Regions from separate parts of the Sinobaca sp. SA16-1 genome, predicted to be linked through region 2. Evidence: predicted binding sites of a transcription regulator. Region 2 holds the regulator's gene; the other holds the start of a gene.
The links. Region 2 encodes Rex, which represses fermentation and respiration genes when NADH is low (regulators of the CRP and FNR family bind a similar motif). Its sites were predicted from a motif close to TTGTGAAATATTTCACAA; they were not measured.
Positions count from the first base shown of each region.

Region 1: a site for Rex is predicted at 1,769-1,786, ahead of AC5W2J_RS14780 (L-lactate dehydrogenase). Genes of this name have one in related genera too.

Region 1 covers NZ_JCAKFL010000005.1:140,870-145,294, reverse strand. Annotated here, with positions in the region: gene AC5W2J_RS14790 (SDR family oxidoreductase) at 1-696, shown strand, start outside; gene AC5W2J_RS14785 (TVP38/TMEM64 family protein) at 821-1,492, shown strand; gene AC5W2J_RS14780 (L-lactate dehydrogenase) at 1,820-2,782, shown strand; gene AC5W2J_RS14775 (L-lactate permease) at 2,818-4,425, shown strand, end outside.
Region 2 covers NZ_JCAKFL010000005.1:14,861-19,285, forward strand. Annotated here, with positions in the region: gene AC5W2J_RS14195 (ABC-F family ATP-binding cassette domain-containing protein) at 1-1,647, opposite strand, end outside; gene AC5W2J_RS14200 (redox-sensing transcriptional repressor Rex) at 1,921-2,568, shown strand; gene AC5W2J_RS14205 (twin-arginine translocase TatA/TatE family subunit) at 2,607-2,804, shown strand; gene tatC (twin-arginine translocase subunit TatC) at 2,821-3,621, shown strand; gene AC5W2J_RS14215 (TetR/AcrR family transcriptional regulator) at 3,682-4,245, opposite strand; gene AC5W2J_RS14220 (ABC transporter ATP-binding protein) at 4,383-4,425, shown strand, end outside.

The DNA of each region.
Region 1 (4,425 bases), 130 kb from region 2:
GCCGCTGTTGAGATTATTTCGCAGGTAACGAGCCTTCGTGAAGCGGCGGATGCGGCCGGCGTTAAGCTGGAAGTAATTAAGCTTGATGTGAAGAGCAAACGCGATCAGCAGCTGATCGAGGAATATGATTATGATGTATTTGTAGCCAATGCGGCGATCGGCGAAGGCGGTCCGATTTCGGAAATTCCGGTGGATCGTGTGCGTGAGGTATATGAAACAAACGTATTCAGCACCTTGGAGAATGCCCAGATTGCAGCGAAAAAATTCGTAAACAAAAAACAGGGCAAAATTATCTTCCTCAGTTCTATCGTCGGTATTGTAGCGATGCCTTACCTCGGCGCCTACAGCTCCTCCAAGCATGCCATCGAGGCAATAGCCAAAACGATGAAAGCAGAGCTTGAAGAATTCGGTGTCCAGGTAGCTACAATTAATCCAGGTCCTTTTGAAACAGGATTTAACGACCGGATGTTCGAAGAAAAGTGGAAATGGTACGACGAGAAGGAAAAATTTACAAAGCGGTCTTCCATTGAAGAAACGGAGACTATTCTGGACCAACAGTACGATCCGGAAGACATGATCAGCAAAATGGTGGAAGTTATTGAATCCGACCACCATGCCTTCCGTACAGCCCATCCTCAGGAAACAGAAGATACGATGAAGCAGACTGAAAAAGATAAATGGGAAGAGCGCGTATAACCCAGTAATATAAAACGATGCCGGCTGTAAACCGGCATCGTTTTTTTATAGCGGGTCTTTCTCTTTGCCAGCCCTGTTTATATTCAGTACAGTAGGAGTAGATGATTTCCAACGGGGGTGGCTTATGGCACTAAGGCGAATTGCAGTACTTCTTTTTTATGCGGGACTGTTTTGGCTCATTTATCAATACGGCGGGTCTCTATACAACTGGCTTCAGGTGAACAGCCGGGATTATTTCTTTTTAACCGCAGGGGCAGCTGTTCTGTTTTCCCTGTTTCCGATTATTCCCTATCCGATTATCGGGGGCATTATCGGCGCGGCTTACGGAGCGGTTCTCGGCTCGCTTCTCGTCTGGTTCGGCTCTGCAGCGGCTTCCATTATTATGTTTTTACTCGTCCGATATGGATTTCAGGACGTGGGACGGCGCATCATTAATAAATATGCGGCCCTGGAACGTATAACGGTGCTTTTTGAAAAAAATGCGTTTTTTACGCTGTTTGTCACCCGGCTGATTCCGGTTATTCCAAGCATCATCGTGAATTGTTACGCGGCATTAAGCAGAATCCGGCTGCTTCCCTACGCCGTCGCTTCTTCGCTCGGTAAAATACCGTCGATGATTCTGTTTGCAACAATCGGCACACTTATCACGACGAACCCTTCCCAGCTTCTTTATGCCGCACTGGTGTATGGGGTGTTTCTGATCGTGTTCTACCTGGTCTACCGCTGGTTTAAAAAGCGGGCAGCCGCGGAAGCCATACTTAATAAACCACCGAAACAAAATCCTCCCGCCTCTTAAATACATGCTTATAAGAAAAGCCGTCCGGGGCACCCGGGCGGCTTTTTTGCCGTGTCCTTATAGAAGTACATTATTATTGGATATTAATTTTCTAAATATTATGTTATTTTTAACCCATCCCCTGCTGACGCATCCTTTATTTCCAAAAAAGGGAGGCATGCCATGATGAAACCACACGTTCTCCGCTTTTCTGCCGTTACTTTATTTTTTCAAAAAAAACAGAAAAAAATTCAAAAAAATCCCTTGCTAAAGTTTGTGAAATAATGCACAATTAACTTGTGAAGTAATTCACATAAGAAATAATGAGGAGTGATTTAGATGGATACAATGAAAAAAGAAAAAGTGAACCGTGTGGTACTAATAGGCGCAGGTCTTGTCGGAAGCAGCTATGCTTTTGCCTTAATTAATCAGGCAATTACCGAGGAACTGGTCATTATTGATGTAAATCAGGAAAAAGCGATTGGGGACGTGATGGATTTAAATCATGGAAAAGCGTTTGCCCCATCTCCTACAAATACATGGTACGGCGATTTCAGCGACTGTAAGGAAGCAGATATTGTCTGCATCTGTGCAGGTGCCAACCAGAAGCCCGGCGAAACCCGGCTCGATCTGGTAGAAAAAAACATGAAGATTTTTAAAACCCTGGTGGATCAGGTTATGGAAAATCATTTTGACGGTATTTTCCTCGTTGCCACCAATCCGGTTGATATTCTGACCCAGGCCGTAAAGATGTTCAGCGGGTTTCCGGCATCCCGTGTAATTGGCAGCGGTACGACGCTTGACACTGCCCGATTCCGTTTTCTTTTAAGCGATTATTTTAACGTATCCGCAAGCAACGTTCACGCTGATGTAATCGGTGAACACGGCGATACCGAGCTTCCTGTATGGAGCAGCGCAACAATTGGCAGCGTGCCGATCACCGACTATTTAAAAACCAACCCAGCCTACAAAACAGAGGATCTGGACAAAATTTTTGAAAATGTTCGTGATGCCGCCTATCATATTATTCAGAAAAAAGGCGCCACCTACTACGGCATTGCAATGAGCCTTGCCCGCGTCACTCGTGCGATTCTAGGTAACGAAAACTGCATTCTTACTGTGAGCGCCTACCTTGACGGAGAATACGGAGCAACAGACGTATATGCCGGCGTGCCGACAATTGTAAACCGCCAGGGCATCCGTGAAGTTGTACAGCTGGCTCTTTCCGAAAAAGAACAGAAGCAGTTTGACCACAGCATAAAAACGTTGAAGGATACGCTGGAACCAGCTGTCAAAAACCTTACTAACTAATTACACTACACCTTACAGAAGAGAGATGACCCTCCATGTGGTACCAGCAGTATGACCCTTTTGGCAATGAATGGATCAGTGCGCTGATCGCGTTTCTCCCTATTCTTCTTTTTTTGCTGGCGATGACAGTCTTTAAAATGAAAGGCGTTTACGCTGCCGCTCTCTCGCTGGCTGTATGTACCGCTATTACTATTCTGTTTTTCGATATGCCGGTGTCCACCGCTGTGTCTGCAGTACTTCTGGGCTTCGGCCGGGCGCTCTGGCCGATCGGCTACATTGTGATTATGGCCGTCTGGTTGTATAAAATTGCAGTGGAAACCGGTAAATTTGATATTATCCGCGGCAGCATCGCTAACATTTCCCAGGATCATCGTTTGCAGCTCCTTCTGATCGGCTTCAGCTTTAATGCTTTTCTCGAAGGCGCCGCAGGGTTTGGGGTCCCGATTGCTATCAGTGCTGCACTGCTGGTCACCCTTGGCTTTAAACCTTTAAAAGCAGCCGGTCTCTGCCTGATTGCCAATGCTGCATCCGGCGCATTCGGCGCCATCGGTATTCCCGTTATTACCGGCGCTCAGGTCGGAGGATTGGAAACATTGGAACTTTCCCGTATGCTCGCCTGGATCCTTCCCGGCATCAGCTTTGCCGTGCCCTTTATTCTTATATTTATTCTTGACGGCCGGAAAGGAGTAAAGGAAGTTCTTCCTGCTCTGCTTGTCGTAAGCGGTACGTATACGCTCGCACAGACCATAACTATTGTGTTTATGGGACCGGAGCTTGCCAATATTCTATCCTCTTTGATCAGCATGGTGGCCCTTGCCTTGTTCCTCCGTATATGGCAGCCTACAACCATTTACCGGGAGCCCGGTGCAGAAGCGCTTCCTGAAAAAGCACACTACAGCTTTAAACAAATTGTCGTGTCCTGGTCCCCGTTTTACATTTTGACTGCGGTTATTGCCGTATGGAGCCTTCCTTCATTTCAGGCTTTGTTTGCAGAAGGCGGCCGATTTGCTTTCACTACTTTAGCCATACAGATGCCGGCTCTTCATCAGCAGGTTATGCAGCTGCCGCCTATTGCCGCCGTTGAAACGGCCATGGATGCGGTTTGGAGCGTGAATCTTCTGTCTGCGACCGGAACCGCGATCTTTGTTTCTATCTTGCTCACAAGTACACTTTTCCCTTCCCTTAATGGCTTTCAGACCATGCGGGTCCTGGGAAAGACGATTAAAGAACTATGGCTTCCCGTGCTGACGATCTGCCTTGTAATGGCTTTTGCGAACCTGTCCAACTATGCGGGCCTCAGCGCCTCCATGGGATTGGCTTTATCCAATACAGGCATGTTCTTTCCATTCGCAAGCCCCGTGCTTGGCTGGATTGGCGTATTTCTGACCGGTTCTGTTGTGAATAACAATGCCCTGTTTGGAAGCCTTCAGGTCGTAACTGCCAACCAAATTGGGACAAGCCCTGCGCTTCTTCTGGCTTCAAATACAGCAGGCGGCGTCATGGGCAAATTGATTTCCCCACAGTCAATTGCTATTGCAGCAGCTGCGGTGCAGCAGACCGGTAAAGAGTCTGAGTTGTTTAAATTCACACTCCGCTACAGCCTTGCTCTCCTATTTGTTGTCTGCCTGCTCACTTTTATCCTT
Region 2 (4,425 bases):
TTCACGGCGTATCGCTTCGCGCTCCTTTTCATCCTCGACGCGGGCAATAAAGTAATCGTAATCGCCGATGTAGTCGCGGAGGCCGCCCGGGGACAGTTCCACAATCCGGGTTGCCATCCGGTTCAGGAAGTAGCGGTCGTGGGAAACGAAGACGAGCGTTCCCGGATAGTCAATCAGCGCGCTTTCGAGCACTTCCTTGCTGTCGAGATCGAGGTGGTTGGTCGGCTCATCAAATAACAGAACGTTTGGCTTCTGCATCATCAGCTTGGCCAGAGCGAGCCGGGCTTTTTCGCCGCCGCTCAGGTCGTACACCTTTTTCATTACGTCCTCCTGGGTAAACAGGAAGTTGCCGAGGACGGTGCGGATCTCTTTTTCCACCGTCTGGGGATAGTCATCCCATAGTTCATGAAGCACGTCTTTATTTGTGTTTAAGTCCGCCTGTTCCTGGTCATAGTAGCCGATTTTCACTTTGCTCCCGAGGCGGATCGTGCCGCCCTGCAGGGGAAGGTCTCCTTTCAGGGCTTTTAAGAGCGTGGATTTGCCGACGCCGTTCTGGCCGATGAGGGCTACGCTTTCGCCTTTTTTTACGTTCAGGCTTAAGTTTTTAATGATCGGTTCCGCTCCCGGGTAGCCGATGGTGACGTTATCGATCATCAGTACGTCGTTGCCGCTTTCTTTATCAATGGCAAAAGAAAATGAAGCTGATTTGCGGTCACCGTCCGGACGTCCGGCACGATCCATTTTTTCCAGCTTTTTGCGGCGGCTCTGCGCCCGTTTGGTGGTGGAGGCGCGGGCAATATTGCGCTGCACGAAGTCTTCGAGCTCCGCAATTTCCTTTTGCTGTTTTTCAAAGGTTTTCAGCTCCTGCTCATAGCGGAGCGCTTTTTCATCTATATAGTAGCTGTAGTTGCCCTGGTATAAAGAAGCTTTGTTCCAGGCAATCTCATACACCTTCTGGACAATTTTATCGAGAAAATAGCGGTCATGGGAAACGATCAGGACCGCGCCGTCATAGCCGGACAAATACTGCTCGAGCCAGCGGAGCGTATCAATATCCAGGTGGTTGGTCGGCTCGTCGAGAATCAAAAGCGCCGGTTTGGAGAGCAGCAGCTTGGCAAGAGCCAGACGGGTTTTCTGCCCGCCGCTCAATACGTTAATCGGGGTCTCGTAGTCAAAGGCCCCGAAGCGGAGCCCGGAAAGAATCCCGCGGATGTCGGCTTCAAACTGATAGCCGCCGCGTTCTTTAAAGGTGTGCTGCATGGAGTCATATTCGCTCAGCACCTTTTCGTAGGCGGCCGGCTGTTCGAGAAGGGAGGGGTCCGACATTTTTTCTTCAAGTCCGCGGAGGTCTTTTTCCATTTTGCGGAGTGCGGTAAATACCGTCAGCATTTCTTCCCAGATCGAGCGGTCGGTGTCGAGTCCGCTGTGCTGGTCGAGATAGCCGATCGATACGTCTTTTGGAACGACGACCTGGCCGGAATCACTTGGCAGCTCTCCGGTAATGATTTTTAAAAGCGTGGATTTCCCGGCGCCGTTTCGGCCGATCAGGGCCACGCGTTCCTTGGCTTTTATGTCCATTTTTATATTTTGCAGAATCGTGTCTGCACCAAATGACTTTGTTATATCTATACACTGCAGTACGATCATTAAGAACCATCCTTTTATACAAGTCTCATCTTTTAGTTTAGCGTATTTCGCGGGAAAAGGCGATTGTTCAGGAAACAGAAGGCGCGTCATTTCCTTTATATTCATATGACAATACGTGGCCGAATGGTGTACAATAAATAAAGAAAGCGCAAACAGAAATCCTTCTGTTCGTCTTTCTCCCAGATAACAGGTATGCTGTGTATACCGGGAGATCCCGATACAAACAATGCCTGAGAGCGATTGAAACAGGCAGCGACCTTTGGAGGCTTTCTAATGAATACAGACCAGCAAAAAATACCACAGGCTACAGCGAAGCGCCTGCCGCTGTATTACCGATTTCTTGAAAACCTGCATGCCTCCGGAAAAACCAGGGTGTCTTCCACGGAATTAAGCGAAGCGGTGAAAGTGGATTCGGCGACGATCCGCCGGGATTTTTCCTACTTCGGCGCGCTCGGCAAGAAGGGATACGGCTACAACGTATCCTACCTGCTGTCCTTTTTCCGGAAAACCCTGGACCAGGACGAGCGGACTAACGTCTGCCTCGTTGGCGTCGGGAACCTCGGCACGGCACTTCTGCGTTATAATTTTTCCAGAAGCGACAACACGCGTATCGTCTCCGCCTTTGACGTAAATGACAATATCGTCGGAAACGAAGTAGGCGGAGTGGAAATTTTCCATCTGGACAAGCTTTCGGAAAAGGCACCGGACGACGAGCAGCCAAGCGTGGCCATTTTGACTGTGCCCGCTGAATTTGCCCAGTCCACTGCCGAAAAGATTGTGGATGCCGGCATCAAAGGCATTCTGAACTTCACGCCTGCCCGGCTGTCCCTGCCGCCTTACATAAGGGTGCACCATATTGATTTATCGATTGAACTGCAGACACTCGTCTACTTTTTACGGAATTATCCGCTCGACACGTAAGCACGTATCCGATTTACTTTAAAAAGGGAGGCTGTAACATGCCAATAGGTCCAGGAAGTCTTGCATTGATAGCGATAGTAGCACTGCTTATATTCGGCCCAAAGAAGCTGCCGGAGCTTGGAAAGGCAGCGGGCAACACCTTGAGAGAATTTAAGTACGCAACCAAGGGGCTGGCAGATGATGACGATGAAGAAAAGCCAAAGAAATCCGAAACAAAAACCGGTGAAACCAAGTAATCCGAACCAACCGCCTATTATAGAAGAAGAGATGACGCTGTATGACCACCTCGGGGAGCTGAGAAGGAGAATCATCCTGGTCGGCAGCGTTTTTCTTGCGGCTATGATTATCGGCCTGATTATTGCACCGCGCGTGATTGAACACCTGCAGAACATCCCGGCGGCGGAAGATTTCCCGATGAACGTCTTCAGCCTGACCGATCCTGTGATGCTCTACATGAACTTCGCGTTTGTCATCGGCCTGATACTTGTGTTTCCGCTATTGCTGCACCAGCTCTGGGCGTTTGTCGCTCCGGGGCTTCTGGAAAATGAGCGGAAAGCAACTTTGTCGTACATTCCGATCGCGACGCTCCTGTTTTTCGGGGGGCTCGCTTTTGCCTACTTTATCCTGTTTCCAAACGTGCTCCGTTTTTTAAGCTCGCTTACCGAGCGGCTCGGCCTGACGGAGCAGTACGGCGTGAACGATTACTTCTCGTTTTTGTTCCAGCTTACGCTCCCGTTCGGGCTGTTGTTTCAGCTGCCGGTCGTCGTCATGTTTCTGACGCGCCTCGGCCTGATTACGCCCGCCTGGCTGCGCACGGTGCGGAAGTACGCATACTTCGTGCTGCTGGTTGTCGCCGGCTTTATTACGCCGCCGGAGATCGTCTCGCATCTGATGGTCACCGTGCCGCTCCTGCTGCTTTATGAAGTAAGCATTATTATTTCCAGGTCGACGTACAAGAAAGTACAGAAAGCCGAAAAACAGCGCATGGAAGAATGGGCGCTCGAAGAACAAAAGCGCCTGCAGGAAGAAATCGATAAAAAGAATAAAGCGTAAAAAACATCCGAAAGGGTGTTTTTTTTTTGCATAACTTGAAAATGGGCAAAGAAAGTTAAATCACTTTATTAACTTCCTCATCACCCCGTCACTGGAAAGTTCCTCTAACCATTCCATTAATTTTTCGATAGATGGCGCCTCTTCTTGATTAAACCAGTAACTTAGTACACCTATCATGGCGGATAAAGCATATTCCAAGGTATAGTCCAGCTCAAAACTTTCTTTCACGCCCCGGGCAGCCAGGGTTTCTTTTATGATGGGCTTCATGCCGGCTTTAATTCTGCCCTGAAAGGCCGGGTCGCCATGATCTCCCAGAAGTACCATAAGATACTTACTGTGTTGTGAATAAATGCTGACAATTGCTTGAAAAGGGAGCGGTTCATCCGGTAAAGACAGCTGTTGAATGGGAATCTCCTGCAGCTTAGAAATTAATGTGCTTTCTATTTCCTCGAGGACCTCGTAAACATCGGTAAAGTATTCATAAAATGTAGACCGGTTATATCCTGCTCTTGTGGTAACTTCTTTAATTGTTATTTTTTCTATCCGTTTAGTGCAGTATAGTTCCCAAAAAGCATCTATTAAATATTGTTTTGTTTGTGTGGTGACTGCTGAATTTTTTTTCATCCTCTTCCTCCTATAATGTCTCAAAATCCGACAGGTAAGGTAAAAATGTCGGTTGATGGATGTATTTTTACATCATACACTTATATCATACGACATGTTGTTGGATTAATAAATAAATATGGGTGGAGTGGTTTTAAATGACAGTAATAAATGTGCAGCACCTTACGAAAGATTATGGAG